One region of the Sphaerimonospora cavernae genome, then DNA from elsewhere that is predicted to be linked to it. Evidence: riboswitches for the same ligand, from Rfam matches in the RefSeq annotation. Region 1 holds a riboswitch; each other region holds the start of a gene.
What was found. A riboswitch is a leader RNA that binds a small molecule or an ion and turns the genes downstream of it on or off. The one in region 1 is predicted to bind cyclic di-AMP.

Region 1 (7,774 bases):
CGCGCTGGGCGAGTCGGACATCCGGGTGCTGGAGGGTGACCTCGGCGGCGAGGTCGTGGTCGGCTACCACCGCGACGGCGAACTGGTCGGCGTGGTCCTGATCGGCATGCCGTCCGCCGTCGCCCGCTACCGCGCCGCCCTGCTGAACCGCACCCCCCTGGCCGCCTGAGCCGTACCCGACCTGTGAGGAGACCGTGGTGGACACGCTGTGCAACGTGATCGCCGGAGAGCGCCGGGACGCCGGCGAGTGGATGGAACTGGTCGACCCCTCGACCGAGAAGGTGTACGGCAGGGCGCCCCGCTCAGACGAGCGGGCCGTGGCCCGGGCGGTCGAGGCGGCCGGCGAGGCCGCGCGGACCTGGCGGCGAACCACCCCGGCCGAGCGTCAGCGGCTGCTCCTCGAGCTGGCCGATCTGATGGCGGCGAACCGGGAGGCGCTGGCCGAGGCCGAGGTGCGGGCCACCGGCAAGCCGCGCGGCACGGCGATGCGGGTCGACACGGGCGGGGCCATCGACGCGATCCGCTACTTCGCGGGCGCGGCGCGGGTGCTGGAGGGGCTCGGTGCCGCCGAGTACGCCGAGGGGCACACCTCGTTCGTACGGCGCGAGCCGATCGGCGTCGTCGCCCAGGTGACGCCGTGGAACTACCCGCTGATGATGGCCGCGTGGAAGATCGGACCGGCGCTGGCGGCGGGCAACGCGCTGGTGCTCAAGCCGTCCGACACCACGCCCGGCTCGACCGTGCTGCTGGGCGAGCTGTGCGCCCGGGTCCTCCCGCCCGGCGTGGTCAACGTCGTGTGCGGTGACCGCGACACCGGCCGCGCGCTGGTGGGACATCCGGGTGTGGAGATGGTGGCCCTCACCGGCTCGACCCGCGCCGGGGCCGAGGTGATGGCGGCCGCCGCTCCCGACCTCAAGGACGTCCACCTGGAGCTGGGCGGCAAGGCCCCCGCGGTGGTCTTCGGCGACGTGGACCCCGCCGCCACCGGGCGCGCCATCGCCGAGGCGGCGTTCTTCAACACCGGGCAGGACTGCACCGCCGTCACCCGGGTGCTCGTCGAGGAGCGGGCGTACGACGACGTCGTCACGGCGCTGGCCGAGGCGGCGCGGGCGCTGCGCGTCGGCGGGCCCGACGAGGAGGGCGTCTTCCTCGGTCCGTCGAACAACGCGGCCCAGGCCGAGCGGGTCGGCGGCTTCCTCGAACGGTTGCCCGGGCACGCCCGCGTGGTCACCGGCGGCTCCCGGCTCGACCGTCCCGGTTACTTCTTCGCACCGGCCGTGGTCGCGGACGTGCGGCAGGACGACGAGATCGTGCAGCAGGAGGTCTTCGGCCCGGTCGTGACCGTACAGCCGTTCGCGAGCGAGGAGGAGGCCGTCGAGCTGGCCAACGGGGTCGACTACGCGCTCGCCTCCAGCGTGTGGACCAGGGACACCGGCCGTGCGATGCGGCTGTCCGCCGCACTCGACTTCGGCGCGGTCTGGGTCAACTGCCACCAGGTGATCATCCCGGAGATGCCGCACGGCGGCTTCAAGCACTCGGGCACCGGCAAGGACCTGTCCCGCTACGGCCTGGACGCCTACACCCGGATCAAGCACGTGATGATCAGCCACACCTGACGTCGCCACGGTCGTTCTCACCGCTGACAGCCGGAGCACGAGGGACCGTGCTCCGGCTGCCGGCAGGGCGTGACTCCGTGGTCAGTGGCGGCGTGGTCAGCGGTGCCTGGTCAGTGGCGGCGTCAGCGGCGGCCGAGGGCGCGCAGCTGCTCGGGGCTCAGCGCGGAGACGTTCTTGTCGATGGGATATTCCGTGTACTGGTGAATGGCCCAGCTCTTCCAGTCGGCGGGCGGTGTGACCTTGCCCGGGGCCTTGCTGTAGTGCGCCACCCACAGCGGATATTCGGCCAGGCCGCGCCCGTAGGTGTTGGCGAAGTTCCAGCCGCTGTACAACATCGGGGTGACGCCGGTCTTGGCCTTCACATGGGCCAGCCAGGTCTTGGCCCAGGCGTTGACGTGGCTGACCGACATGCCGTCCGTGGCCTCCAGGTCCAGCACGAGCAGGTCACCGGGCTTGCTGGGCTGCTGGTTCACCATGGAGAGGAAGTGCTCGGCTTCGGCGACGGGGTCGTTGCTGGGGTGGCCGAAATGGTAGGCGCCCCGCACGATGCCCTTCTTGTCCAATTCGTCCCAGTATCGGGCGAAGGTGGAGTCGCGGAAGGTCAGGCCCTCGGTGGCCTTGATGATGCCGAACTTCGCCGGACTGGCGGCCCAGTTGTGGTTCGGCTCGTGGTTGGAGATGTCTTCGCCGTAGATCAGCGTGATGTTCTCGTCGCCGGGGGCGAGCTGCGTGGCCTGCGCCGGCCCGGCCAGGAAGACACTGAGTGCGGCGGTCGGCACGACCATCGCCAGACTGACGGCAGGCGAACGGAAGCGCTTGCCGGAGAGGCTCACCCGGTACTTGGGCGAGGCCGGCGAAGAGGGGGTGACTGCGGTGAACCGGTGTTCCAGCATGAAGGGATTGACTCCTTGCTTCCATGCCGCCTACCGGGACAGCTGACGGGTTCGGGCGGAAGCGCCCTACGGCGCGCTTGGGGGGACGCGCTCCGATTCACCCGAGGGGTGGTCCCCGGCTCCGCGAGGCGCGGAGTCGGCGGCCGTGCACCTTCTGACGGGACGGCTCCCGCCAGGGGACGCGCGGATCCTGGCAACGAACGGACAACGCAACCGGGGATGGTGTCACCGTTGCGTATGCCGTTGGCGACAAAAGGTACACGGACCACCATTAAGGTGCAAATAGGACAAAACTCCGGATCGGAGTCTTACGGAGGGACGCGGTCGGCTGGTCACCCCTCCGCGGAGAGGGGCGCGTCCGTGTGCGGGACTGCCCGTCAGGACGGGGTGATGCCCTCGCGGGCCGCCCACAGGGCCGCCTGGGTGCGGGAGGACAGTCCCAGTTTCGCCAGGATGTTGCTGACATGGGTGCGGGCCGTGCGTTCACTGACCGACAGCGCGGTCGCGATCTGGCGGTTGGACCGGCCGTCGGCGATGAGGGCCAGCACTTCTCGTTCTCGTGGTGTCAGGCTTGCCGTGGCTGTCACGGGAGCCCGCATCGCAGCGGCCAGTTGCCGGGCGGCGGCCGGATCGAGGTGCACCTCGCCGCGGACCGCGGCACGCAGGGCCCGCCCCACCTCGTCCGCCTCGGCGTCCTTGAGTAGATAGCCGGTGGCCCCGGCTTCCAGGGCGGCCCGGACCTTCTTCTCCTCCACGAAGCTGGTCACCGCGATGACCTCGACGGCGGGAAACCGGGCCTTGAGCTCTCGGGTCGCCGCTATGCCGTCCATGACGGGCATCATCAGGTCCATCAGGACGACGTCGGGAAGTTCGTCCGAATGGTCGAGAACCGCCAGGCGGTCGAGCGCTTCCTTCCCCGTTCCCGCCTCGCCGACCACCTCGATGTCGTCGAGCATCTCCAGGAAGGCCCGCATGCCCGTACGGACGACGCGGTGGTCGTCGACCAGAAAGACCTTGATCGTGCTGTCCGCGGTGCTCACCGGCTGGTCGCCTCCGTGTGTTTCGTGATCGGCGCGGTGACCGTGACGCTGGTTCCGGCGCCGGGTGTGCTCGTGATGTGGAGGCCGGCACCTATGCGTGTCGCGCGCTCCCGCATCGTTCCGAGTCCCATGTGTCCCGGAAAAGCGGCATCGGGGGCGAAGCCGCGACCGTCGTCCCTGACCGAGACCGTCAGGCTCGACCCGGTCCGGGTGATCGTCACGGTGGTCCGCTGGGCATCGGCGTGCTTGACGGTGTTGTGCAGCGCCTCGAGGACGATCCGATAGAGGTGTTCCTCGACCGCTTCGTCCAGCGCGGGACGCTCGCCCGTCTCGTCGACGACATCGATGAGCAGGCCTTCGCGGCCTGCGATGGCGGCGGCCTGCTTGCGTACCGCGGAGACCAGGCCCTCCTCGGCCAAGGCTCCGGGGCGCAGTTCGAAGATGAGGGCGCGCATCTCCGCCAGCGCTCCCTGCGTCAGCTCCCGCAGTTGGCTCACCGCGCGTCCCAGCGACGCGTTCCCGCCGAGACCCTGCTTGTCCATCGCCAGCTCGGCGGCACGGGCGTGCAGCGTCATCGAGAACAGTGCCTGGGAGACCGAGTCATGGAGATCGCGGGCCAGCCGCTGCCGCTCCACCAGGGCGGCGTTCTGCCGGACTTCGGCGAGCAAGGTGGCGTTCTCGATCGCCACGGCGATCTGATCCGCGAACGCCACGAGAAATTCGAGCTCCTCATCCGCCGGCTCGTCATCGGGGAGGTAGTAGACGTGCAGCGCACCGAACATCTGGCCCATGGTGCCGAGGGGAACGGCCACGAGGATGTCCCACTCGACATGGGGCAGGAACCGGTGGATCGGCTCGGCCCGGGGCCGCGCCAGGGTCCGCGCCGGGGCATCGCGGATCACCTCCACGCGCTGCTCATGAAGGGCGGTTATGGCAGGGGAGTCGACGCCGAGGTCCCAGGCCGCTCGCAAACCCTCCTCATAGCCGTCGGGCAGCCCGTCGGTGGCGAGGAACCGTAGCCGGCCGCTGTCACGTTCCATAATGTGGACCGCGGCGGCCACACCGCCACTCGCCTCCACCACCGTCGCCATGGCGGTCCGCAGTGTCGTCTCCAGCGGCTGGTCCACGACCATGTCGCTCGCGACCCGGGACAGCGCGGCCACCCGCCGCCGCAGGAGACCCATGGTCGCCTCGATCGCCGCGCGGTGCTGCTCCTGCTGGGCGCGTAGCCGTTCCTCGATGCGCGCGCGTTGGATCGCGGCTCCCAGGGTGTCCGCGGCCGCCCGGAGCGCCGCCACGTCATTGGGCAACCACTCCCGTTCGGCCACGCATTCGTCGAACCCGATGAAGCCCCACCAATGGTCTTCGACATGGATGGGCACGAGTGCGATCGACTTGATGTCCTCGGCCTCCAACTCGGGACGCTCCGGCGCGGGGAAGTCGCGGACGTGGCCGGCCATCACCTCCCGGTGCTCCAGCAGCCCGACCCACCGTCCCCAGCCGACGTCGACGTAGTTGAACCCCCTGAGCATGGGGTGGTCGATCTGCGGGGTGATCCCCGCGGCGACCCACTCGGACCGGTGGCCAGTGCACTGGCCGCCGCGAGCGTCGAGGTAGTTCTCGAAGATGTACACCCGGCTCACTCCGGCCGCCGTCCCGAGCCGCTCCAGGACTTCGCCGATGTTCGTCTCCCACGGTTCGGCACTGGCGAGGAACCGGTCGGCGGCGAAGAGCACGGCGGCCAGGATGGCGTCCGGGCCGGGCGCCCGGTCGGCGCGGACGTTCTCTCGCGCAGCTGCCATGTCGGCCCTCCCGCCTTGCCTGGCCAGTTAAGGCACCCCCGGCGGGAGTGTTGCAGCCGTGATCGTACTCCATGTCAACGTTCAGGGCTATTGCCCTTCCATAGTTTGAGATGTCCGAAAATGCGGCGGCCGTCCCGCCGGGCTGAGACTTTTGACGTAGTGGACCCGTGGCGATCGGCTGAGCCGGGTGGCGTCGGTACGCCGATCCGGCGAAGGGACCACCCCCGAGATCATCGAGGTAAGCGGCCGGCCCGGCCGTGACCACGAGACTCGGAGGCGCCCGCCATGAAGGTGAACCCGGCTGTTCGACATGACCGCCACCATGCCGTGGCCGGTGCCCTGCCATGGACCGCGCCGAACTGGGTGGAGCGGCGGCCGCTTGCGGCGACGCTCGCGATCATAGTCGGCGTCTTCGGACTGGTCGGCGCATCCGCCGGCGTTCTCACCTGGCTTACCCCGGGGATGGGCGAGACGGCGCGTCGCGAGATCGCCACCCTCGTGCTCGCGGCGGCCACCCTCGTCCTGTTGTCTCGCTGGTCGGCGTGGCGAGCCGTCGGCATCACCCGTCTGCCACGGCCACGCCACCTGACCCTCATGGCGCTGCCCGTGGCGCTCGCCGCATGGCCGCTGGGCTTCGGCATCGAAGGGGGTGCGTTGGCGTTGGCCGCGGCACTGGTCGCTGAACTCCCGAACTCCTTCGCGGAGGAGGCCCTGATGCGAGGCGTGGTCGTCAGGGCGTTCGCGCATCGCAAGCGGTGGCTTGCCGCTCTCGTCTCAGGCATCGGCTTCGGCGCGGTGCACCTGGTTGTTCTGGTCTGGGGAGCCTCGCTGTCAGACGTCGTGCCGCTGATCGTCGTCTCCGGCCTGTTCGGAATCGGCTACGCCTGCATCCGCATGGTCACGCACAGCTTGTGGGCGCCGATCGCCCTGCACATGCTGTTCAACGTCAGCCAGAACGTCGGCCGCGGACTGGAGACCCTTGGCGAGGGACCCTCCACCCTGATTCTGCTTGTGGGCGCCGTAGCTTTCCCGATCTACGGGCTGGTTCTTCTGCGTCGCGCGCCGCGGAACTGACACCTGGTGATTGGAGAGATCATGGTCGCGGTGCAGCAGTCGAGCACCGGTTCGATCGGTCTGCCGGTGATCGGTGGCACGGTCATCGTCACGATCGGGGCGGGCCTGCTCGTCGCGACGTGGTTCGGCCGGGGCGCGGCACTCGTCGCCGCCGGCACGATCGTGTCGCTCGTTCTGGTCGCGGGATCGACGATGAACGGCATTCCTAGGAAGGTCGGCAGCTTCGTCTGGCACCCCGTCGGCGCGGTCCAGATCCGGGACTACGCGGTGAGCGTGGGTGCGGGCCGGCTCGACCTGACCGACCTCGCTCTCGGGCCCGGCGCCCGGGTCAGGTTCAACGCGTCGGTGTCGGTCGGGCAGCTCACGGTGATCGTGCCGGCGACCGCGCGGGTGGAGGTGCACGGGTACGCCCGGCTGGGCGAGGTGAAGATCGACCACAGGGTCGAGGACGGTACGGGCGTCCGATTCGACCGGGTGCTCGAGCCCGAGGTGACCGGCATGTGCGACGCGCCCACCATCGAGCTCCACGCGCGGGCCGGGATCGGCGACGTGGAGGTGCGCGCTGTCCCCTGCTCACGCCGCAGTGTGGTCCGATCATGAGTAGGCCTGCCGCTTGGGCAGGCGCTCCGGTCAGGTCCGGCTGTACAAGGTCGCCAAATCGATCAGCTGAACGTCGTGTGCCGCGTCTGCCGCTGTGCGCGCCTTGTCGTTGAAACCGGTGCCGCTGAAGCAGACCAGGCGGGTGTGGCTGGTGTCGTAGCGGCCCGCCTGGGTGATGAGGTCGCGGATGTGACGAAGCCGTTCCTATCTTCTGCAGCTATGGTTCGGCCTGCGCCGAACATTTCTCTGGCTATGGTCGATGGGTCTCGTCGGCCGTCCGGGCGATCCGCTCTGGATATGACGGAATCGAGCGGAAGTGACGTATACCGAGGACGGCACCGGCGTGCCAATGGGGAGAAGACCGATGACCCTGGACCCCACCGACCAGCGGCGCCGCGCGGAGGTGTTCGCCTCGCTGCACGAAGGCCCGGCATTCGTGATCCCGAACCCGTGGGACGCCGGCACTACGCGGCTGTTCACCCGGCTGGGATTCCCCGCCCTGGCCACCACCAGCGGCGGCCTCGCCCTCGTCTTCGGCCGGACGGACGGCACCGGCCAGGTCACCCGCGAGGACACCCTGGCCAACATCGCCGCGATCGCCTCGGCCACACACCTGCCAGTCGCGGCTGACCTGGAGAGCGGCTTCGGACCCGCCCCCAGGGACGTGGCCGACACGATCCGCCTCGCAGCCGAGGCCGGCGCCGTGGGCGGCTCTATCGAAGACGCCACCGGAGATCCGTCCCGGCCCA
Region 2 (7,774 bases), on a different contig from region 1:
GAATTCGACACTACCGGTGGAACCGGTACATGAGCACGGTCGGTGGAACCGGTACATGAGCACGGTCGGTGGAACCGGCTCATGAGCACGGTCGGTGGAACCGGCTCATGAGCACGGTCGGTCGAGCAGCTTCATGAAGCGGGCGGCGCCGTACGCGGGCAGGCACCACACGCCGTCCACCCGGACCAGGCGCACGCCGGGGGAGTCGAGCCAGCGAAGCAGACACTCGGTCTCCTCCGCCACGGCGGCCGGGGTGGGCCCCGGGCCGGGCGTGACGGTCTCGGCCGTGGCGACCAGCGCCTCGACGTAGGGGGTCGGGTGGGCGCCGCGTGGCATCACGCCGGCCGCGGCGAGCCGGCCGTACCGGATGACGTGGATCTCCCATCCGCCGTCGAAGGCGGGGGAGGCGGCGACCATCTGCGAGATTGCGGTGAGCGACCTCAGACGCTGCATGCGGGCCGCCGCACGCAGGTAGGCGGCCAGCCGGTCGCGCTCGGCGGCGGCCTCCTCGTAGCGCTGCTCGGCCGCCAGGTGCCGCATGCGCTCCTCCATCGCGGAGAAGACGACCTGCGGATCCTGCTCCATGGCGTGCCTGGCCGCGCTGACGTGCCGGGCGTACGCCTCCCGGCTCTCCCGGCCGTCGCAGGGCGCGCCGCAGCGTCCGATCTCCGCCAGCACGCACGCGCTGCGGCGGGTGCGCGGCGACAGCCGCTCGGTGCACCGTCGCAGCGGCAGCGCCTCGTGCATGGCGGCGCGGGCGTCGTCGGCCGAGCGGGCGCTGCCGAAGGGGCCCAGGTAGGCCGCGCCGTCGTCCTTCACCTCGCGGACGATGCTGAGCCTGGGGAACGGCTCGTCGGTCAGCTTGAGCCAGACCACCCGCTCCGGGTTGCGCGATCGCCGGTTGTAACGTGGTTTGGTCGACCCGATCAGCCTGAGCTCGCGGATCTCGGCCTCCAGCGCGGTGGCGCACACGATCGTCCGCACCCGCTCGGCGATACCGACCATCTCCCTGATCCGTGGCCGCGTCTCGCCCGCCGTGAAGTAGCTGCGGACGCGGTTGCGTAGGTGGGTGCTCTTGCCGATGTAGAGTTCCTCGCCCTTGGCGTCCTCGAAGACGTACACGCCCGGGACGCCGGGGACGCCCTCGGCCAGGTGCCGCTTGCGCCGCTGCTCGGGCGTGGGCGTCCTGGAATAGCCGCGTAGTTCCTCCAGCGTCTGCACGCCGAGCGAGCCGACCCGCGCGATCAGGCCGTGCAGGACGTCGACCGTCGCCCGGGCGTCGGCCAGCGCCCGGTGGCACGGCTCGCTGGGGCTGCGGAAGAACCGGGCCAGCGTGGCCAGCTTGCAGTTGGGGGTCTCGTCGCGGGTGAGCACGCGCCGCGCGAGGTCAACGGTGTCGACGACCGGGTTGGCGGGCGGGGGATGGCCGCCGGCCGCGCAGGCGGCCCGGATGAACGACATGTCGAAGGGCGCGTTGTGCGCGACCAGGGCCGTGCCGGTGATGAACTCCAGGAAGCTCGGCAGCACCTCGGGGAACTTCGGCGCGGCGACGACCATCGCGTCGGTGATGCCGGTGAGCACCGAGATGAACGGCGGAATGGGGCCGCCGGGGTCGACCAGCGTGGCGAACTCGCCCAGCACCTCGCCGCCGCGTACCTTGACCGCGCCGATCTCGGTGATCGCGTGCTCGGCCGCGGAGCCGCCCGTGGTCTCCAGGTCGAAGACGACGAACGTCACCTCGCGCAGGGGAGTGCCGAGATCGTCGATGGTGCCTTGTACCGCGTCCACGTCATGACCATAGAGACCGCGACCGACATTCGCCTCTCCGGTCCCACTGACCCCGGAACGGCCACGGGCGCGGCAGCCGTACCCTTGGAAAAAGGACACGATGAGGAGCGAGCGACGTGATGAGTTCAGCCGGGGAAGGCCTGTCTCGTCCGTTGCCAGAGCGGGTCCGGTTACACGTCGTGGAGGTCGCGGCGCAGGTGCTGGGCAAGATGCCGGCGACTGCCGTGCCGTCGCCGCTGCGCGGCATCGCGAAGTTCGAGCCGCGCAAGCGCGCCCGACTCGGCGCCGCGCCGATCGCCGCCCAGTTGGAGGCCGACAAGGAATTCCGCGAGCTTGTAGCCGAGGCGGTCGAGGCGGCCTGGCCCGAACTGGTGGCGGGCCTCGCCGAGGGCGCCGCGCCTCCGGCGGCCGATCCGGTGCTGGTGGCGGCGGCCGCGTACCTGACCCGTCCTCCGGGCTGGCCGGACCTCGTGGAACAGGCACGGGAAGAGATCGAGCGGGCCGCGTCGCTCGGCAGCCAGCGTGAGCAGGCGGAGACCCGGCTGCGCGAGCAGCTGGCCGCGCAGCGCGCCGCGGCCAGGGAAGAGGTCGAGCGGGTCCGCGAGCAGCTCAAGACGTTGCGCGGCGAGAACACCGACCTGCGCCGCAAACTGCACGACGCGAGGGAACGGGTCAAAGCGGCGGAGGCCAGGGCGGCAGAACTGGAGACGGAGGCGGCCGAGGCCAGGGCCAGGGCCGCCGAGGCGGGCGGCGCGACGGACAGCGAGGTGCGCAGGCTCAAGGAGCGTCTGGCGGACGCCGAGCGCCAGATGGAAGCCTCACGCAGGGCGGCCAGGGAGGGCCGCAGCGTGGAGGAGGTCCGCATCCGGGTGCTCCTCGACGCGCTTCAGGGGACGGTGGCCGGGTTGCGCAAGGAACTCGCCCTGCCTACGACGATCAGCCGCCCCGCCGACTCCGTGGCGGCGGTGGCCCCGGATGCGCCGGGGGTCACGGCGGTCCCCGCCCGGGCGCTCGCCGACGACGATCCCCAGCTCCTGGACCAGCTTCTCGCGATCCCCCACCTGCATCTGATCATCGACGGATACAACGTGACCAAGACGGGTTATCCGTCGCTCACGCTGGCCGACCAGCGGACCCGGCTCCTCACCGGGCTCGGCGGCCTGGCCGTACAGGCCCGCGTGGAGGTGACGTGCGTCTTCGACGGCGCCGAGCTGGACGGTCCGGTCCACGTGTCGGCGCCGCGCGGGGTCCGGGTGATGTTCAGCGCACCCGGGGAGATCGCCGACGACCTGATCCGGCGACTGGTGCGCGCTGAGCCGAAGGGTCGGTCGATGGCGGTGGTGTCGTCGGACCGGGAGGTGGCCGACTCCGTACGGCGCATGGGGGCCAGGCCCGTGCCCGCGCTGCTGCTGATTCGCCGTCTCGGCCGAGGCTGACTGGACGGCTGACTGGACGGCTGACTGGACGGTGCGGGCAGCCGGGATGGGGGTCGGCCTGCCCGCCCGGGTTGAAGCTTCAAGATCGCATGAGTAGAGTCGCGCCAGGCTTGGGACGATCTCGAGGGGGCCTTGGTGCGAGGGCGCTTACCGGTGGCCGTCGGCATGGTCGGCGTGCTTCTGCTGCTGCCGAACATGGACGCACAGGCGGATCCGAAGCCGACCGTCGCCCAGGCCAAGGCGAAGCTGAAGAAGCTGAACGAGCAGGCCGACAAGCTCGTGGACCGCTACAACGCGGCCACCGAGAAGTGGAAGAAGACCAAGAAGCAGTACGCCGCCGCGAACGACGAGTACCGCGAGCACGCCACCCAGGTGGACGCGCTGCGCGACGGGGTCGTCTCCATCGCGGTGAGCGACTACCAGTTCGGCGATCTCGCGTGGAGTGGCGTCTTCTACGGCTCCGACCCCGAATCGGCCCTCAGCGGCATGGCCACGCTCGACCAGCTCTCGCAGGAGCGGGCCAGGAAACTCGAGCAGTACGAGAGCGCCGTCTCCGGTCTCAAGCGGCGGCGGGACAAGAAGAAGTCGGCCTACGACTCGGCCGTGAAGGTCAAGAAGGACCTGGCCAAGGAGAAGGAGCAGGTCGAAAAGCTCGTCGATCAGCAGACCAAACTGCTGCGCGAGCTCGGGGCCTTCAACGCCGGCAACCCGAACAGCGCGGGAGCCGTCTACGCCGGACCCGCCTCGGGCAACGCGCTCGCCGCGCTGCAGTTCGCGTACGGGCAGATCGGCAAGCCCTACCGGTACGGCGGGACGGGACCGGGCGCGTGGGACTGCTCCGGGCTCGTCCAGGCCGCCTGGGCGGCCGCGGGGGTGCACCTGCCCCGCACGAGCTACGAGCAGTGGGCGTGGGGCAGCGGCCGGCGGGTGTCGCTTGACGAACTGCAGGCCGGCGACCTGCTGTGGCACTCGGGCTACGGCCACGTCGGGATCTACGCGGGCGACGGCAAGGTCGTCCACGCACCCCAGACCGGGGACGTTGTGAAAGTCGTCACACTTTCCGAGTATCGTCCCATTGGTGCCGTACGTCCCTGAGGTCGCTATTTGATCTCTTTTCGCTAAATGTGAGCAGTGTCACATTTAGCGGGATTTCATCCGGGTATCCTGCGGATTTCTTTTACGCAACTCTTAATGGATCTTCCATTTGATGGAGTGGGCTTTGCCGTTCGCGGACGCGTCCGGATAGCTTCTGGGCCGCGGCGAGCACGGGACTCCGCGTCCCGCTCCCGCATGCAGTCCGGTGATCTGCCGAGTCCGTGCAGTCAGGAGGCACGGAGCCGGGGAACCAACGACCCCTCGAGTCCAGGGGGTCCGGGGTGAATCTGCGCGTCAGGTGAACACGACCTGGGCGCCGTAGGGCGACTTCCCCGCCCGAACCCGTCAGCTAACCCGGTAGGCGTGAGCGGAAGACCCTAGGAGAGATCCTGTCTACCACCCCCGCGAAACTGTCCCGTCGTGTCTGCCTCGTCCTCGGAGGCGTCGTGCTGACATCCTCCGCCTTCGCCGTACCGGTGTCGGCCGACGACACGGTGACGGTGACCGTGACGAAGGTGACCCCCGCGGCGGCCGAACGGGCCGCCTCCCCCAAGCCGGCCTCCCCCAAGAAGGACGCGGTGAAGAAGGCGGCAGAGCCGCCGGCCGGCGCGAAATCGAGCCGGGCCGCGCGTCAGCGTGCCAAGGCCGCGCGGGCCGTCAAGGCCGCCAAGCGGCACATCGGCGACCCCTACCGGTGGGGCGCCACCGGGCCCAGCGCGTTCGACTGCTCCGGCCTGGTCCAGTTCGCCTGGCGCAAGGCGGGGGTACGGCTCCCGCGCACGACGTGGTCCATACGCAGCGCCGTGCCCAAGAAGGTCTCCTGGCGGCATCTCAAGGCCGGTGACCTCATCTTCACCAGCGGCGGCGGCCACGTGGGCATGTACGTCGGGAACGGCAAGATGATCCATGCGCCGCACAGCGGCGCCCGGGTGCGGATCGACAGGCTCGACTCCTACCGCAGGCGCACCTTCGCCGGAGCCGTACGACCCGGGACCTGACGACGATCGGCGGCGCCCCCCGGGCACTCGTGACACCCGTACGATGCTCGGCATGCTCCGGATCCGTGCCCTGGCGTGGCTGTCGGCACTGGTCAGGTCGGCGGCACTGGTCAGGCCGGCGGTCCTGATCGGGCTGCTGGTCCTGCCCGCCGCCGCGGCACCGGACGATCGCCTGCTGCCGCGGGCGCGGGCGATCGCCGGTGAGCATCCGGGCGTCTGGGCCGGGGCGTCGCTGGCCCGGGGCGAGCACGTCGTGGTCGTCGGCGGGCGGCGCGGCCTGATCGGCGAGCTCGCCGATCAGGCCGACCGCGGGAGCCGTACGGTCGCCCGCGTCTGGGGGCGACCGGTCGACGCGGTGGTCCTGGTGCCGGCCACGACGGAGCAGGCGGCGGTGCTGGCCGCGCCCGCGCGCGTCGCAGGGCTCGCCGCGCTCGCGGGCCCGGGCCGCGTCATCATCGAGCCGTCCGGCTTCGCCCGCCTGTCGGCGGCCGGTCGCCGGATCGTCATCACCCACGAGCTCACCCATGTCGCCACGGACGCGGCGGAGACCGGGGACATGCCCGCCTGGCTGGTGGAGGGATTCGCCGACTACGTCGGCTACTCGGGCAGCGGGCTCACGGCCCGCGAGATCGCCGCCGAGTTGGCGGCGGACCTGCGGGCCGGGGCGCCGCCGCGCGCGCTGCCCGATCACGCGGATTTCGCGGCAGGCTCGCCGCGGCGGGCCCAGGCGTACGAGGAGGCCTGGCTGGCCTGCCGGTACATCGCGGAGAGATTCGGCGAGAACCGGCTCGTGGCCCTCTACCGCGCCGCGATGGGCACCGGATCGAACGGCCCCGCCGGCATCGAGGCCGCGCTGCGTGCCACGCTCGGCGTCTCGACCGTCGAGCTCACCCGATCCTGGCTGGCCTACCTACCCACCGTGATCTCGCGATGACTCGCACCCATGACCGTCCACCCGCGACAATGCTCTGCGTGGCCTTCGGGTGAGAGGTGTGGGCAGGGGATGGGTGCGAGAACGCTGATCGTCACCAATGACTTCCCGCCCCGGCCCGGCGGCATCCAGGCGTTCGTGCACGGCCTCGCCTGCCGTCTCCCGCCGGACTCGGTCGTCGTGTACGCGCCGCGATGGAAGGGGTGCGAGGGCTTCGACGCGCGGCAGCCGTACGAGGTGGTCAGGCATCCCACCACGCTCATGCTGCCCACGCGCGCCGTCGCCGCCAGAGCGGCCGCCCTCGTGGACGACGGCGCGACCGTGGTCTTCGGGGCGGCCGCGCCGCTCGGCCTGCTCGCCCCCGCGCTGCGCGCCGCCGGAGCCGCCCGCGTGGTCATGCTGACGCACGGCCACGAGGCGTCCTGGGCGCGCCTGCCCGTCGCCGGCGCGCTGCTGGGCCGCATCGGCGCGGGCGCCGACGCGGTGACCTATCTCGGCGACTACACGTGCCGCCGGCTCGCACCGGTCGTCCCCGAAGCCAAGCTCGTACGGCTCGCCCCCGGGGTGGACACCGCCGTCTTCCGTCCCGGAACGGGCCGGGACGAGGTGCGCCGGGCGCTGGCCCTCGGGGATCGGCCGGTGGTGGTCTGCGTCTCCCGTCTGGTGCCGCGCAAGGGGCAGGACATGCTGATCCGGGCCTGGCCGCTGGTGCTGCGGCGGGTGCCGGACGCCGTGCTGCTCCTGGTCGGCGGCGGCCCGTCGCGCGCCGCGCTGGAGCGGGCGGTCTCCCGGCTCGGTCTGCGGGGCTCCGTCGTGTTCACCGGCTCGGTGCCGTGGGCGGCGCTGCCGGCGCACTACGCCGCCGGCGACGTTTTCGCGATGCCGTGCCGTACGCGGCTGGGCGGTCTGGACGTCGAGGGCCTGGGCATCGTCTATCTGGAGGCGTCCGCGACGGGCCTGCCCGTGGTCGCGGGCTCCTCGGGGGGTGCGCCCGACGCAGTACGGCACGGCGAGACGGGATTGGTCGTCGACGGTCGTTCGTCCGGCGACATCGCCCACGCGCTCGCAGGGTTGCTGGCCGACCCCGCCCGGGCACGGGCGATGGGGGAGCGGGGCCGGGCCTGGGTCGAGCGGGAGTGGAACTGGGAGAGCGTGGCGGCCCGTTTCGCCGGCCTGCTCTGACGTCCTCGACCTGGTCCGTACGGCTCAGCCGTACAGCTCGTCGATCTGCTTGGCGAAGTCGCGCAGCACCACGTTCCGCTTGATCGACTGCTTCGGCGTGACGTGGCCGCTCGCCTCGCTCAGCTCGGTGTCGAGGATGACGAACTTCTTGATCTGCTCGGCCCTGGAGACCATCCGGTTGGCGGCGTCGACGGCGGTCTGCACCTCGGCCACCAGGGCCGGATCGGTCACCACGACCTCCGCCCTGCCTGCGGTCTGCTTCCACTGCTCCAGCGCCTCGGGGTCGAGCGTGACCAGCGCCGCGACGAACGGCCGGTCGTCGCCGACGACGATGGCCTGGCTGA
Region 3 (7,774 bases), on a different contig from region 1:
TGGTGCTCGCACAATGCCTTCTTCGCAATCCCACCCGATGAAGGCGCTGGTCAGTCCCCGATCGGCCACTGTGCCGACGACGGCCGGCAGGTAAAGGGGGACCTGCGCACACCGACCGTCAGCCAGAGGCAGGGGATGCAGCGGAACGACAAATCACCCGGTGGTCTCGCAAAAGCTCGTGAACATCGACCGATGACCCGCCCAGCCCGCTTTCGCGATCTCACACAAACTCGCCTGTGACCCAGTTCACCTGCGACTTCGATTTACGCGATCTTGTGGTGGGAGACCGTCGGGGACCTTGGCCGCGACCAACGGCCTTGAATACCGGTTTCCGCAAGATCGCGGAGTCCGAGGCGCGCGGACGGGCAGGGCATCGACGCCTTTTCAAGATCGTAAGGAATGAAAACCCGACCGTCCAAGCGGTTCTTCAGTCTTCTTCCGGGAGATCGACAGGCGATGACCGAAGATCAGATTGTGACCGCCCCGAAAATCGGGTCGGCACGACAGAAGGCGAGGGCGCCGATGATTCGAGCGGTCCAAACGGGTCGCCATTCGGCGACCGGCGCCACCGCGTAGGGCAACCGGCGGTGAGCCGGCCTGGGTGACCATATGGATTCGGGGTCATGGTTTCGGGGTCATGGTTTCGGCGCCAGGGTTTCGGCACCATGGATTCGAGGCCGCAGCGGAGCAGACGGACCTTGCCGCACCTCTCAGGATCCACTCCGGTGCAAGCGACCTACATGCGTCGGCCAAGCATCCCACGGTTTAGACCCTCCTGTTACGGGTTTTCCGCGATGCAGGCACCTGGGCCGCTTCCTGTGACGAAGGTACGAAAAACGGGGCCGATGGTTCGCTCCATCGACCCCGTTTTATGGCACTACTTGACCTTGACCACCAAGGTGCCCGCCGCCTTGTCGTGCAGAGCCTGCTGCAGAGGCCTGTCCCAAAGCAGCCAGAGCACGTTCAGGAGGGCGAAGATGCCGAGCAGCCAACCGACAATGGGAATCCAACGCAGCAACTGCGGTCCGTACAGCACGCCGGCACGCTTGACCGCGACGTCCTGCGACAGGCCGGCCTCGTTGAGAGTGCCGCCGACCGGGACCACCTTGATGCCCATAGCGATCTTCCCGAACGTCTGCCCCCGCATCTTCAACATCAGGAACTCGTAAGCGATCATGATCACGCCGCTGACGATCCCGATGAGCATCGCGGCGAGGAAGGCACCGCTTGGTTCGATGCGCACGCCGGTACGGAGGTTGTAGCTGCCCTGGGTGACCACGATCGCCGTGATGACGGCCGAGATGATGAAGAACGGAATACCGACGATGACGCCGTCGATGAGCCTCGCCACCAGGCGCTGCCACCACTCCGCGAGCGGAGCCGGGGCGCCCGGCGGGATCGCGGCGCCGTACGGCTGACCGTAGGCCGGTTGCTGGCCGTATCCGGGCTGGCCGTACTGCTGCTGGCCATATCCCTGCTGCTGCCCGTACTGCTGCTGCCCATACTGTTGGTCGCCGTACTGCGACTGCCCGTACCCCGGCTGCTGGCCTTGGCCGTAGCCAGGGGACTGCTGGCTGTACTGCTGTTGGCCGTATCCGGGCTGCTGGCCATAGTCAGGGGCCTGCTGGCCATATTGCTGCTGACCGTATTGCTGCTGACCGTATTGCTGTTGGCCATGGCCCGGCTGGCCGTACGGCTGCTGCCCGGGCTGAGACTGTCCGTAGCCGGAGGCCTGCTGACCGTATTCGGGCTGCTGACCGTAGCCGGCGGCCTGCTGGCCATATTGCTGTTGGCCGTAGCCCTGCTGGCCGTACGGCTGCTGACCGTAGGCCTGCTGACCGTGCTGTTGGGGCCCGGTCTGCTGCCCGGGCTGCGGCTGACCGTAGCCCTGCTGGCCATAGCTCTGCTGGCCGTACGGCTGCTCGTGTCCCTGGGGCTGCTGCGAACCCGCCTGCTGGTCCGGGTTCAGATAGTTGACGACCGTGGCCTCGGGGTCGAATTCCTGCGCCCGCCTGTCCGCGTCGGCACCGCGGCCGGAAGGCGCTGGCGTACCATCCGAATCGCCCTGCGGATACGGTGGCTGTCCTGTGCTCACCGTGTCACCTCGTTTCAGATACGCATGCGCCCGCGTCTCAGGCTCCATGCTGATATCGCCCAAAGTAGCGACCGGCGTAACAACAGTCACCTTTACCCTGAGTTTGCTATAACGTCATCCACCTTAAGATTACCCAGGGTAGAGGTGCAACAGCATGCGGGTGTTACCGAGGGTGTTGGGCTTGACGTGCTCCAGATCCAGGAACTCCGCGACTCCCTCGTCGTACGAGGCGAGCAGCTCGGCGTAGACCTCGGGCGACACCGGCGTGCCCTGGATCGGCACGAACCCGTGCCGGCCGAAGAACTCCACCTCGAACGTGAGGCAGAAGACCCGGCGGACTCCCAGCTCGCGCGCGGTCCTGATGAGCGCCGCGACGATCCGGTGACCGACGCCCCGGCCCCGCGTCTCGGGGTCGACGGCGAGGGTGCGGATCTCGGCCAGGTCCTCCCAGAGCACGTGCAGGGCGCCACAGCCGATGACCCGTCCGTCGGACTCCGCGACCCAGAACTCCTGGATGTCCTCAAAGAGCGTGACCGTGCTCTTCTCCAGCAGGCGCGGCCCAGCTCCGGAGTACGCGTCGACGAGGCGACGGATCACGCGCACATCAGGTGTCCTGGCGCGGCGCACGACCAGGGCTGGTGGTCCGGACTCGGCTGACGTCTCCTCGGCGACCTGCTCCATGAGCCGTCAGCGTAGTCGCGCCCGCGACGCGCGGATTACGTGTCCTGCCATGGCACCGAGGGCGTGAACCTCCGCGACAGAAAGTCGTGGCGGAATTACGGAGCGTCGACCGCTCAGATCCTTGACGTCGTATCCGGATTTTCCCGGACTTCGACGTCCGCCATGGCCCCGAAGTGTGATCTTACTCGGCGAGTAAAGGCAGGTTGATAGGGACGCGTGCCATCCGAGACCGTGACACGACCGTGATCATTCAGTTGTGAAATCTAGACGAGATCGGGAGTTCTGGTTGAGCGGGAACCTCAGGGTGCACTATCGTCCAGCGACGATGCCGAATCTTCAACGCACCGGGTGTGGAGGGGAGCCGGGGACCCAACTGTACGAATCGGCAAGCGGTCCGGCTCGACGCCGACTGCTGCTCGATAACGGGGTGAATCCGAAAGGTAGGGCTACTCCGGCCCGAACCCGTCAGCTAACCCGGTAGGCGTCAAGCAGTGCCGTACGGACACGCCCGGCCAACGGCGGCCACAGGGAGCAGTCCTCGCGCGGCACCATCGAGGAGAGGAGCTTGGAACCGCATGCGTGGAGGACGGCCCGCGGGCAGGCACGCCCGCGCCAGAAAGGCCGGACCCGGGAACATCCGCCGGTTGGCCCTCGTGACGGTCGCGCTGATCACGATCACCTTCGGCGCCCCCGTGGGGGCCGCCACGGCCGAGCCGAAGCCGAGCCTCAAGAAGCTCGCAGCCGAGGTGGAGCGCCTCTACGAGGAGATCGAGAGCCTCACCGAGCAGTACAACGGTGAGCGTATCCGGCTCAAGGCCGCCCAGCGCTCCGCCGCCATCGCCCAGAAGAACCTCGCCAAGAGCGAGTCCGAGCTGGCCGTCCGCCGCCAGAAGGCGAGCGCGCTCGCGCAGAACTCCTACATGAACGGCGGCATCGGCTCACTCTTCCCCATGGTCGGCTCGACCGACCCCGAGACCTACCTCGACCAGGCCTCCACCACCTATGCCCTGCAGATGCAGCAGGGTCAGGAGGTCACCGAGGTCACCAACGTGATGAAGGCCGCCGAACGGGCCAAGGCCGGCGCCGCCGCCCGCCAGGCCGAGGTGAAGAAGCTGCTGAGCAGCCTCGAAACCCGCAAGGACAAGATCAGGACTCTGATCAAGAAGACCGAGAGCAGCCTCTACAGCCAGGTCGCGGGGAGCATCGGCGGCCGGGCGACCCGGATCTCGTTCCCCATCGTCGGCGACGGCAAGGCGTCCGAGGCGGCCCGCTGGGCGCTGACCCAGCAACTGAGGCCCTATGTCTGGGGCGCGGACGGGCCCACGTCGTACGACTGTTCAGGCCTCGTCATGGCGGCCTACCAGCGAGTCGGGATCAGCCTCCCGCACTACACCGGCGACCAGTGGACCGCCGGCACGCACATCGACCGCGAAGACATGCGCCCGGGCGACCTCGTGTTCTTCTACTCCGACCTCCATCACGTCGGCATCTACATCGGCGGCGGCTACATGGTCCACGCACCGCGCACCGGGGATGTCGTACGCGTCGCGAAGATCACCGGTCGGCCGTTCGCCGGAGCCGTACGGATCGCGGACTGAGCGCCCACGCGGGCCGTCCCGGGCTGAGCAGCCCCGACGGCTTCGACGCGGCCCCGGCAGGCTGACCATCACGACCCGATTCGCCGGGACATCGGCCGGGAACCGACAATGAATACCGGAGTGTGCTCCGCGCGCTCCGAATTCCCAGCCGTTTCGCTCTCGCGAGAGGAGCGACGATGACGACGGTCTTCGTACTGTGGGGCGGCGGCAGCGTGGGAGCGGCCCAGGTGGGCATGTTGCGCGCGCTGACGGCTCGCGGAGTGCGCGCCGACATGGTGGTGGGCGCCTCAGTGGGCGCGCTCAACGGCGCGTACTACGCGGCGCGCCCCGACGCCGAGGGAGTCGAGGATCTCGCACGCCTGTGGCTCTCGGTCAGCGGCCATGACGTGTACCCGCTCAGCAGCCGGGACGCGCTGCGCACCCTGGTGGACAGCCTTCCCTTCCACCCGTTGCGGGGCGCGCTGCAGGCGTTCGGCACGCTGAACTACACCTTCCCTTTCAACCCGCTGACGTTCGTCGGCGGACTGCTCGGCGGTCGCAACCACCTGTTCGACAACCACTCGCTGCGCCGGTTCCTGGAGCGCATCCTCCCGATCGAGGACCTGGAGGACGCCCGGCTCCCGCTGTCGGTGCTGACCACCGACGTCCTCAGCGGCCAGGCCGTCCTGCTCTCTCGCGGACCGGCGCTGCCCGCACTGCTGGCCAGCACCGCGATGCCCGCGATCTATCCCAACGTGCGGATCGGCGACCGGGTGCTGATGGACGGCGGCGTGGCCGACCGGACGGTCCTGGATCACGCCGTCAACGCGGGGGCCGACGAGGTCTATGTGCTCTCCGCCGGCTTCTCCTGCCCGCTGCCGGAGCCGCCGTCCACCGTGATCGCCATGGCCCTGCATGGCTTCAATCTGCTCAGCGAACTGCGGATCAGCGCCTCCATCAGACGCAACCAGGACCGCACGGCGATACACGTGCTCCCGCCGCTGTACCCGGTCGAGGTGCTGCCGATAGATTTCCGCCAGACGGCCGGGCTGATCGAGCGGGCCACCGAGTCGACCCTGCACTGGCTCGAGCGTCACGAACCGAAGCCGGGTCTGGCGCGGCCCCTCTACGACTCCGTGGCGGACGATGGCCCCTCGGCGCGCACCGCGCCTGTTCCCTCAAGGGATGCGCGCACGCCGCTGACGGCCGACTAGAGCGTGTTTCGGTCGATCAGATCAGCCGACGGCGGGCCGCCCACGCGACCGCCTCGATCGCGGTCTCCACGCCGATCCTGTCGCAGATGCCGCGCAGGCGCCGCCGTACGGTCCGACCGCTCACGTCGAGGCGGCGCCCCACCCGGTCAGCGCTGACGCCCTTGGCCAGCTCGGCGAGAAGCAGCAGATCGTCGTCGGTGAGATCGGCACGGTCAAGGTCCGGGGCGGGATCGTCATCCAGCGCTGACGAGCTGGAGACGACGTCGGGAAACCCCATCGTCTGTCCCTCCCCACGGCGACGAACGGCCGAACCCATCCTCCAGGGAAGGTAAACATCTCCCACCAGAGTCGTCAAGTGTCGGGGTGGGACTCCGCACTTCTCCGTAACACGGATCTCAGGAGGTGTTGCGGGCATAGACCAGGCGGAGTCCGATCAGCGTGAGCCACGGCTCGTGTACGTCGATCGTGCGGGCCTCCCCGACGATCAGCGGGGCACCGGTGCCGGTGGCCACCACCGTGACGTCGTCGGGATCGGCGGCCAACTCCGCCGTCATCCGGTCCACGATGCCGTCGACCAGCCCGGCGAAGCCGTAGATTATGCCGGACTGCACCGCCTCCACCGTGTTCTTCGCGATGACCGACCTGGGGCGGATCAACTCGACCTTGTGAAGCTGCGCACCGGCCTCGGCGAGCGCGTCCACCGAGATCTCCAGGCCGGGGGCCGTGACGGCGCCGACGTACTCTCCCCGGCCCGAGACCGCGTCGAACGACGTCGCCGTGCCGAAGTCCACGATCACGCACGGCCCGCCGTACAGGGTGGTGGCGGCGAGCGCGTTGACGATGCGGTCGCTGCCGACCTCCTTGGGGTTGTCCATCCGCACCGGGACGCCGGTGCGGACGCCCGGCTCGACGACCACGGTCGTGACATCCCCGAAGTAGCGCCGGGACATCTCTCGCATCTCGTTCAGCACCGACGGAACCGTCGAGCAGATCGCGATGCCGCCGATGTCGGCGTCCTTGAGGATCGGCGACTGCCCGAGCAGGCCCTGCAGCACGACCGCTATCTCGTCCGCCGTGCGGCGGGGATCGGTCGCGATCCGCCAGTGCTCGATCACCTCTTCACCCTCGAACAGGCCAAGCACCGTATGGGTGTTGCTGACGTCGATGGTGAGCAGCATTCCCCGATTATGCACTAGGCCGTGTCCCTTGGATCTTATGCCTGCTGCGGTCGCCTACGGCAAGATCCGCAGGGCACTCCTCATAAAGATCCAGACCGATGTCGAGAGCCGGTGCCGAATGGGTCAGCGCACCGACCGCCAGGTAGTCGACCCCGGTCTCGGCCACCGCCCGCGCCGTGTCCAGGGTGAGCCCGCCGCTCGACTCCAGCCGCGCCCGCCCGTTCACCAGGCGTACGGCCTCGGCGAGTTGCTCCACGGTGAAGTTGTCGAGCAGGATCTCGTCCGCCCCCTCGGCCAGAACGGGCTCGATCTGGTCGATCCGGTCGACCTCCACCTCGATCGGCAGGCCGGGGAAGGCCTGCCGTACGGCACGGAACGCGGCGGCGACCCCGCCGGCGGCCACGACGTGATTGTCCTTGATCAGCGCGGCGTCGTAGAGGCCCATGCGATGGTTGACCCCACCACCGCGGCGCACCGCGTACTTCTCCAGCGCGCGCAGCCCGGGCAGTGTCTTGCGGCTGTCACGGATGCGGGCCCCGGTGCCGTCCACCGCGTCCACCCAGCGCCGGGTGAGGGTTGCGACCCCCGACAGGTGGGTGAGGAAGTTCAGCGCGGTCCGCTCCAGCGTGAGCAGGCCGGCCACCGGACCGCGCACCGTCATGAGGACGTCGCCGGGAGCGACCCGATCGCCGTCGGCCACGTGCCGTTCGATCGTCACCGGCTCGGCGGCCCTGCGGAAGCCTGGGTCGGCGTGACGGAAGCCTGAGTCGGCACAGCGGAAGACGGCCTCGACGACCGGCAGACCGGCCACCACGCCCTCCTTGCGCGCGACCACGTCGGCCACCGCCGTCTGCCCGGCCGGGATGGTGGCGGCCGAGGTCACGTCCTGGCCGCCCGCGAGGTCCTCGGCGAGCGCGGTGCGCACGAGGCGGAGCAGCCCGTCCGGGTCGATGCCGAGCCCGGCGAGCTCGGCCCAGAGCGGGTCCTCCCGCTCCAGCTGTGCCTGCTGCTCCGGTCGCAGTGCTTGCT
Region 4 (7,774 bases), on a different contig from region 1:
GACCTGGCGGAGACGAGCAGGGAACTCGCCGACGTGGCGGTCCCGCGCTTCGCCGACACGGCGGCCGTCCTGGTCCAGGATCGGTTGTTGATCGACGGGGAGCTTCCCTCCCGCCAGATCGACGGCAGCTCACTCGTCCGCCGGGTCGCGGTGGCCGTGGCGATGGAGGACCCGCAGCCGTGGCTCAACGCCTTCCCCGTCGGCGAGGTGACGGTCTTCTCCGCGATGCTGCCGCACACGCAGAGCATGGTCAGCGGTAAGCCGCTGATGTACCCCGTCCTCGACAAGGAGAGCGCCCGGGTGATCGGCGCCGGCGTAGACCGTGAGGACGCGATCGTGGAGCTCCTCACCGACTCCTCCTTCCTCACCGTGCCCCTGCGCGCGCGAGGGCGGGTTCTCGGCTGCGCGGTCTTCAGTAGACGGCCGGGCGGCCGGCCGTTCGAGGAGACGGATGTCGCTGTAGCCGAGGAGCTCGCGGCGCGGACCGCCGTGTGCATCGACAATGCCCGGCTCTATTCCCGCGAGCACCGGACCGCCCTGACCCTGCAGAGCAGCCTGCTTCCCGCCGAGCTGCCGCAACCGCTGGGCATGGACATCGCCTCGCGCTATCTGCCGGCCAGTGACCTCATGGGCGTCGGCGGCGACTGGTACGACGTGATCCCCCTGCCGGGATGCCGGTCCGCGCTGGTTGTGGGCGATGTGATGGGCCACGGCACCCGGGCCGCCGCCACCATGGGGCAGCTCCGTACGGCCGCGCGCACGCTGGCGAGCCTGGACCTGCCGCCTGACGAGGTGCTCTTCCGACTCAACCTGATGAGCCAGGACCTCGATCCCACACAGATCGCCACGTGCATCTACGCCGTCTACGACCCGGTGACCCGCGGGTGCGCGCTGTCCAGAGCGGGTCATGTGCCGCCCGTGCTGCTGCACCCGGATCGCTCGACCGAGATCATCGATCTGCCCTCGGGGCTCCCGCTCGGCATCGGCACCGACCCGCTCGAGACGCGGGAGCTGACCCTTCCGGCTGGCAGTGTGCTGGCCCTCTACACCGACGGCCTGGTGGAGAGCCGTGAACGGGACCTCGACGCGGGCATCATGACGCTGCGCCGTCTACTCGCCGGCGCCGTCGACGATCTAGAGGACATGTGCGACGTGACGATCAGCGGCCAGCGGTCCAGCCACGAGCGCGACGACATCGCGCTGCTGGTGGCCCGGGTGCGAGACCTCGACCCGGACGAGATCGCCTCCTGCCCGCTGCCCGCCGACCCGAGGTTCGTGGCGCACGCCCGCCGTTTCGTCCGCGACACCCTGGCCGCCTGGGGGCTCGGCGGGATGGCGGACAGCACTCAGTTGATAGTGAGCGAGTTGGTCACCAACGCGCTCAAGCACGGCTGGCCGCCGATCGAGCTACGGCTGCTCCGCGGCCGGACGCTGGTATGCGAGGTCGTCGACGGCTCGGCGACCACCCCTGCCCCGCGTATGCCCGCGCCCGATGAGGACACCGGCCGGGGCCTCCAGCTCATCAAGCGGTTCGCCTACCGCTGGGGCACCCGGCCGACGCCGTACGGAAAAATCGTCTGGGTGGAGCAGAACCTCCCCTGACGACCCTGAGTCCCCGTGCTCTAGCGGCCGGTCGGGCGCTTACCGTGGTTGGCCTTCTTCTTCTTGCGTGCCTTGGACCTGCGTGCGCGCTTCGCCATGAGGGCCCGCCTTTCTCGTCCGGCTTTTCCTCACTGTCCCCCGCCCGGCGATGCCGTACAAGGGGGAAGAGCCGATCCATGCATCCTCGTCACCATGAATCAACATTCCTGCTGCTGCTATCTGGCATAATTTGTTGGAACCCGTTGATAGGAGCGATGGATGCTGGCCCAGCAACGGCGGCAGGCGATCCTGGAGCGAGTCCGGAGGACGGGCGGTGCGCGCGTCGCGGAACTCGTACGCGACCTCGGGGTCTCGGACATGACCATCCGACGCGACCTGGAGGTCCTGGCGAACCGCGGACTGATCGAGAAGGTTCACGGCGGGGCCACCGCCGCCGGAGCCGGATCCACCGAGGAGCCCGGTTTCGCCGCCAAATCGATGCGCCAGCAGACGGAGAAGGAGGCCATCGCCCGGCGCGCGGCCCGGCTCGTCCAGCCCGGCGGCGCCGTGGCGCTGTCGGCCGGCACCACGACATGGGCCCTCGCCCACCATCTGGTCGAGGTGCCCGAGCTGACCGTCATCACGAACTCCGTGCAGGTCGCTGACGTTTTCCACCGGTCGGGACGGAGCGATCAGACCGTGGTGCTGGTCGGCGGGGTGCGCACGCCGTCGGACGCGCTCGTCGGGCCCGTGGCGATCACGGCCATCCGGTCCCTGAACGTCGACACGCTCATGCTGGGCATCCACGGAATGAACCCCCGGGCCGGCTTCACGACCCCGAACCTCCTCGAAGCCGAGACAGACCGGGAGTTGGTCGCCGCCGCGCGGCAGCTCGTCGTGCTGGCCGATCACACCAAGTGGGGCACTGTCGGCATCAGCACCATCGCCCGCCTCGATCAGGCTCATGTCGTCGTCAGCGACACGGGACTGCCCGATGAAGCGCGGGCCGAGCTGTCCGAGCACATCGGCAAGTTGATCCTCGCCGATCCGGCCGGGGACGGCGAGCTCGGGCACCGGAAACCGGCGCAGTGAACGGCGACACAGGCGACACAGGCGGCACAGACGGCACAGGCGATACCCGACGTCGCTCGTGACCCGGCAGGTGACAGCACGGGCGACGACGTGACCGACGACATGAACGGCATGTGTGAACGACAACGTGAAGCGCACGATCACCCATCTCGCCGACGGCCGTGAGCTCATCTACTACGATCGGCGGGACGACGTGGACCACAGCGCCGCCGAGGCGGATCGGCGTCTGGTAGCGTCATCGCGTCAGGTACCGCCGGACGGGCGAGAACGGAGCCGCAAGGTTCGAAAGCCTGTGGAGACCCGGTAAGACCACCTTGGTGGCACAGGTCGATGAAGCAGGAAGCCGCAGAAGTGTCGCATGTGCGGCACAGGCTGAATCTTCGGCATTCATGCCGGAGAGCGCGTCAAGACCCGCTGCTGGACGAGTGGGTGGCGGTCGACGGACACCGCCAGACCCGCACCCATCTCCCCTCCGCAGAAGAGTGTCCCCTGTGCCCCGCCCACCCTGGATCGGAGATCCCCTCCCCCTACGAGGTGGCGGCCCAGATGCTGCGCCAAGCCGAGATCACGGTCTGATCTCTGAATGATTGCGACTCGGGGTGGCATCCGGCGTTTCCGTACCACTATTATCCATCGCATCGTCTGACTCAGCCGATGCGCCTAATCCTGAGTGCCTCACTCGGGAGCCGAGGACCCATGGAACGTGGGGTGAAGGCACGACGTTCGTGTTCAACGCAGTGCCCGGGCGTCTCCAGCCCGAACCCGTCAGCTAACTCGGCAGGCATATGGAGAGGAGTGGGCACTGCCCCGCGTGTTACCTCTGGCAGCCGGTGTGCTCGCGGCCACCGCGCTCGTGTTCGGTACGGCCACGGCGGGCCAGGCCGATCCAAAACCCAGCAGGAGCGGCCTCAAGAAGCAGCTCGCCGGCCTGGAGAAGAAGGTCGACCGGCTGATCGCCGACTACAACGCCAAACGGGTCGAGCTCGCGAAGGCACGTACGGCGGAGCAGGCCGCGCGCGACCGGCTCACCCGGGCCGAAGCGGACTACGACGCCATGAAGCGATCTGTCGAAGACTTCGCCTCACGGCAGTACCAGATGAGCGGCCCGATGCCGGTCCCCGACCTGACGACCTCGGCGCTCGTTTACCAGATGCAGCAGGAGCAGTCACTCAGGCTGAGCCGCTTCGACGAGGCGCGCACGGAACGTCAGCGTGCCGCGGAGGCGGCGAAGGATCTGACCGACCGGCTCAAGTCGCAGGCCTCCGCCGTGGCCGATCAGCGCGAGCAGGCCGAGAAGCTGATTGACGAGATCAAGGACAAGCTCGACAAGTTGGTCCCGGTCGCCCCCGGCAGACGGCCGGGTGGATCCTGGGCTCCGGAGCTGCCCACCGGCGCCGACAACATCACTCCTCGCACCCTGCTGATGCGCACGGAGGTGGTCGAGAGCTTTGACCTGCGTTTCCCGGTCGGCTGCTACCGCTCGGAGTCGAGCGGTGAGCATCCCCTCGGCCGCGCCTGCGACTTCATGATGAGCTCGGGCGGCTCGATGCCGACGCCGGAGATGAAGGCTCTCGGCGACACCGTCGCCGCCTGGGCGATCAAGAACGGCGCGAAACTGGGGGTGAAATATGTGATCTGGCGGCAGCAGATCTACAATCTCGGCTGGCCGGGCTGGCGCACGATGGCCGACCGCGGCGGGATCACCGCGAACCACTACGACCACGTGCACATATCGATGTACTAAGGACCACGAACTGTGGAAACGTTCTGCGCGAAGGATGACGTGTGGCAGTGGCACGAGTACTGGTGATCGGTCTCGATCCCGCCAAGATCCAGGGCTGGGACCCGGAGCCGATCCAGGCGGCGATGGCACGCGGTCAGGCGCGGTTCGACGATCATGGTATCGAGGCCGACTGGTGTCTGGTGGCACTCGACGAGAGCCCCGAAGGGATGATCGTGGAGGCGCTGACCCACGGAGACTACGTCTGCGTGGTGATCGGGGGCGGCATCCGCAAGCACGAGCCGTTGCTCGAATTCTTCGAGAAGGTGGTCAACCTGGTCCGGCAGCACGCGCCCGACGCAGCCATCGCCTTCAACAGCAGCCCCGAGGACTGCGCCGACGCAGCTCTGCGGTGGCTGCGCCGACCCGGCGCCGGCCCGGAAGGGCAGGCACCCTGACAGGGCACTGATCGCTCCTCAGGGGCCGGTACCCGCGTGGCGAGACTCTTCGGCGCCACGTGGCGGAAGGCTTCGGTGACGATCTGCCCGATCTCGTCCCAGTCCACCGGGACGTCCATCGGCGGTCAGCCGGAGATGCGGACGGGGTTGACCAGATCGGCGTAGATCAGCAGGCCGCCCATGACGACGAGCAGCACGGCCATCACGTACGTCAGCGGCAGCGCCTTGGCGACGTCCACGTACGCGGGCATCGGCCGTCGCCGGATCCGCGCGATGCCGCGCTTGAGACCCTCCCACAGACCGCCCGCGATGTGGCCGCCGTCCAGCGGAAGCAGCGGGATCAGGTTGAACATGCCGACCGCGAGGTTGAGCCCGCCGAGCAGGGTGATGAAGATATTGATCTTACTCTCGACGGGGATGTCCGAAGCGGCGATCTCGCCGCCGATGCGGCCCGCGCCGACGATGCCGATCGGTCCGTTGGGATCGCGCTTCTCACCGGAGAACGCCGCCTGCCAGACGCCGACCATTTTCTTCGGAATGTTGAGCATCGCGACCGCGGTGCGTTCGGTCATGTCCCACATCTGACCGAGCACGTATCCGGGCCCCTGCCGCTCGACCACCAGCGTGGGCGACACGCCGAGGAAGCCCACGTTCTTCTCCACCTTGCCGGGATCGTCGAGCAACGGCATGTCTTGGGAGATCAGGTCGACTGTGAGGGTCATGCCCCTGCCCGCCCGGTCGATGCCGATGGTCGCGGCGCCGGCGCCGTGCGCCCGGATGAAGCGGGTGGCGTCCTCCCACGACGCGACCGGCTTTCCCGCCACCGAGGTGATCCGGTCGCCGGGCAACAGTCCCGCCTTGGCCGCGGGCGTCGCCGGGTCGGAGTCCCGGCAGTCCCGCTTGGCTGCCTCCACTGCGGGAATCACGCACTTGGACACCGAGGACACGGTCGGCTTGGTCACCGTCACGCCGAACCCCATCATCACGATGGCGAACAGCACGAAGGCGAGCACGAAGTTCATCGCCGGGCCGCCGAACATGACGATGACCTTCTGCCACCAGGGCTTGCGGTAGAAGACACGGTTCTCGTCGCCCGGAACGATCTCCTCGGAGGCGACGGCTCGGGCGTTCTCGATCAGGCCTTGCCATGGGCCGGTCGATACGCTCCGTAGTCTGTTGGGATCGTCCGACGGCCGGGGCGGCAGCATGCCGACCATGCGGATGTAGCCCCCGAGCGGAATCCACTTGATCCCGTACTCGGTCTCACCTCGCCTTCGGGACCACATCGTGGGCCCGAAACCGACCATGTACTGGGTGACCCGGACGTTGAACAGCTTGGCCGGGACGAGATGGCCGATCTCGTGCAGCCCGATGGAGAGCAGCAACCCGACGAAGATGACCACGAATCCGGCTACGGAGAGCCAGTACATCAGCGTGTACCCCCGCGTCGGAGAAGCCGCCTTGCCATACGTCGCACTCTTCGAGGGTAGCCGACGGCGGCGTAAGGGGAGCGTGTGCCGACGTGTTTCGGGTACCCGTTCCTCGACCTCCGCTTGACCAAATGGAGACACTTCGTTGACACTGCGGAGCCGTTCGATCACCCTTTGATAAACCACCCAGAGGGGAGTGTCTTGATCCGGATCCTGGTTGCCGAGCACCTTCCGTTGGTACGGCGCGGCCTTGTGGCCTCGCTCGACGGCGAGAGCGACCTCGCCGTAGTCGCCGACGTCGGTTCGGCGGAGGACATCGTCCCCGCCGCCCTCGACGTCCGACCCGACGCCGCGGTCATCGACGTCGACCTGCCCGGCGTGGGCGGGCTCGACATCGCCGCCCGGCTCGGCGAGAAGGTTCCCGACTGCCGGGTGCTGATCCTGTCGGCCCAGCCCAACCCCGGCCACGTGAAGCGGGCGTTCGCCGCCGGAGTCCTCGGCTACATGAGCATCGAGATCGGGCCGGACCAACTCGCCGACGGCATCCGCCAGATGGTCTCCGGGCGCCGGGTGCTCGACACCGATCTCGCCGTCGCCGCGCTCGAGGCGGCGGAGAATCCGCTGACCCCTCGCGAGCTCGACGTGCTCCGGATCGCCGCCGGAGGCGCTCGGTCCAAGGAGATCGCCGAGCAGCTGTGTCTGTCGGTCGGCACGGTACGCAATCACCTCTCCCGCATCCTCTACAAGACGGGCGCACGTAACCGGGTGGACGCCGTACGCATAGCCGGCGACGCCGGCTGGCTCTGATTCGTCGCCCTACCAGGACCTCTCGGACGCGGCCACGGCCCGCAGGCCGGACGGCCGACGCCTCTCCCGCCGGGCGGGCGGGGCGCCCCCCAGGAACGGCAACCCCACCGGCTCGTCGTGCAGCGCCGCACCGACCGACAGCAGAACGCCCGCCGTACCGGTGGCGAGGTCCATCGAGAGCCGCAGCAGCCGCTCGCCGGGGAACGCGAGGTGCCCTCGGAAACCGACCGCGTGCCAGGAAAGGGCGGCGAGCTGGCGACCGGTCTCCTCATCCTCACGGCCCCAGCCGCCCGCGCGGTCGCGGCACAGGTACGCGATGATCCCGGCCCGGCCGCCGAACAGCCCGGGCTGGAAGTACAGGTGCGCCCTGGCGGCCCGGTCGAGGCGCGCCCACACCGCCGCGAGCTCCGGATCCGGCCGGTAGTGCAGAAACTCCCCCAGCACCCAGGCCACGCCCACGCTGCCCCGGTCGAGATGCGGCGTGGCCCTCCGGTCCCCCTCCCGACCTCCCGCATCGACCCGCAACGACCCGTCGGCCTGAGCCACGCAACGGCGCAGATCCCGGCGAAGCGCCAGCTCCGCCTGAGTGAGCCACTGGACGTCTCCCGTCCGCTCGAACATCCGGACGAACAGCAGGGCGGGGCCGGTTGTTCCGTACATCAGTCCCGGGCAGCCGTCGGTCGCCT

Region 2: another riboswitch for cyclic di-AMP. It lies ahead of ACFHYQ_RS02095 (C40 family peptidase); the one in region 1 lies ahead of ACFHYQ_RS24055 (glycoside hydrolase family 25 protein).
Region 3: another riboswitch for cyclic di-AMP. It lies ahead of ACFHYQ_RS05660 (C40 family peptidase); the one in region 1 lies ahead of ACFHYQ_RS24055 (glycoside hydrolase family 25 protein).
Region 4: another riboswitch for cyclic di-AMP. It lies ahead of ACFHYQ_RS23595 (coiled-coil domain-containing protein); the one in region 1 lies ahead of ACFHYQ_RS24055 (glycoside hydrolase family 25 protein).

Annotation. Positions count from the first base shown of each region.
Region 1 covers NZ_JBHMQT010000055.1:7,181-14,954, reverse strand. The annotation lists gene ACFHYQ_RS24065 (NAD(P)/FAD-dependent oxidoreductase) at 1-169, shown strand, start outside; gene ACFHYQ_RS24060 (aminobutyraldehyde dehydrogenase) at 195-1,616, shown strand; gene ACFHYQ_RS24055 (glycoside hydrolase family 25 protein) at 1,739-2,509, opposite strand; cyclic di-AMP (ydaO/yuaA leader) riboswitch at 2,522-2,661, opposite strand; gene ACFHYQ_RS24050 (response regulator) at 2,887-3,549, opposite strand; gene ACFHYQ_RS24045 (sensor histidine kinase) at 3,546-5,351, opposite strand; gene ACFHYQ_RS24040 (CPBP family intramembrane glutamic endopeptidase) at 5,637-6,425, shown strand; gene ACFHYQ_RS24035 (hypothetical protein) at 6,447-7,025, shown strand; gene ACFHYQ_RS24030 (isocitrate lyase/PEP mutase family protein) at 7,390-7,774, shown strand, end outside.
Region 2 covers NZ_JBHMQT010000003.1:344,872-352,645, reverse strand. The annotation lists gene ACFHYQ_RS02110 (DEDD exonuclease domain-containing protein) at 106-1,788, opposite strand; gene ACFHYQ_RS02105 (NYN domain-containing protein) at 1,908-3,224, shown strand; gene ACFHYQ_RS02100 (C40 family peptidase) at 3,360-4,319, shown strand; cyclic di-AMP (ydaO/yuaA leader) riboswitch at 4,521-4,698, shown strand; gene ACFHYQ_RS02095 (C40 family peptidase) at 4,766-5,317, shown strand; gene ACFHYQ_RS02090 (peptidase MA family metallohydrolase) at 5,370-6,251, shown strand; gene ACFHYQ_RS02085 (glycosyltransferase family 4 protein) at 6,321-7,430, shown strand; gene ACFHYQ_RS02080 (AMP-dependent synthetase/ligase) at 7,455-7,774, opposite strand, start outside.
Region 3 covers NZ_JBHMQT010000006.1:232,499-240,272, reverse strand. The annotation lists gene ACFHYQ_RS05670 (RDD family protein) at 878-2,095, opposite strand; gene ACFHYQ_RS05665 (amino-acid N-acetyltransferase) at 2,225-2,776, opposite strand; cyclic di-AMP (ydaO/yuaA leader) riboswitch at 3,093-3,275, shown strand; gene ACFHYQ_RS05660 (C40 family peptidase) at 3,352-4,374, shown strand; gene ACFHYQ_RS05655 (patatin-like phospholipase family protein) at 4,551-5,567, shown strand; gene ACFHYQ_RS05650 (helix-turn-helix domain-containing protein) at 5,584-5,844, opposite strand; gene ACFHYQ_RS05645 (type III pantothenate kinase) at 5,963-6,745, opposite strand; gene ACFHYQ_RS05640 (L-aspartate oxidase) at 6,753-7,774, opposite strand, start outside.
Region 4 covers NZ_JBHMQT010000054.1:12,446-20,219, forward strand. The annotation lists gene ACFHYQ_RS23570 (ATP-binding SpoIIE family protein phosphatase) at 1-1,602, shown strand, start outside; gene ACFHYQ_RS23575 (50S ribosomal protein bL37) at 1,623-1,700, opposite strand; gene ACFHYQ_RS23580 (DeoR/GlpR family DNA-binding transcription regulator) at 1,861-2,673, shown strand; gene ACFHYQ_RS23585 (hypothetical protein) at 2,789-2,980, shown strand; gene ACFHYQ_RS23590 (hypothetical protein) at 3,103-3,249, shown strand; cyclic di-AMP (ydaO/yuaA leader) riboswitch at 3,321-3,471, shown strand; gene ACFHYQ_RS23595 (coiled-coil domain-containing protein) at 3,485-4,417, shown strand; gene ACFHYQ_RS23600 (hypothetical protein) at 4,459-4,851, shown strand; gene ACFHYQ_RS23605 (M50 family metallopeptidase) at 4,977-6,281, opposite strand; gene ACFHYQ_RS23610 (LuxR C-terminal-related transcriptional regulator) at 6,483-7,088, shown strand; gene ACFHYQ_RS23615 (class III lanthionine synthetase LanKC kinase domain-containing protein) at 7,098-7,774, opposite strand, start outside.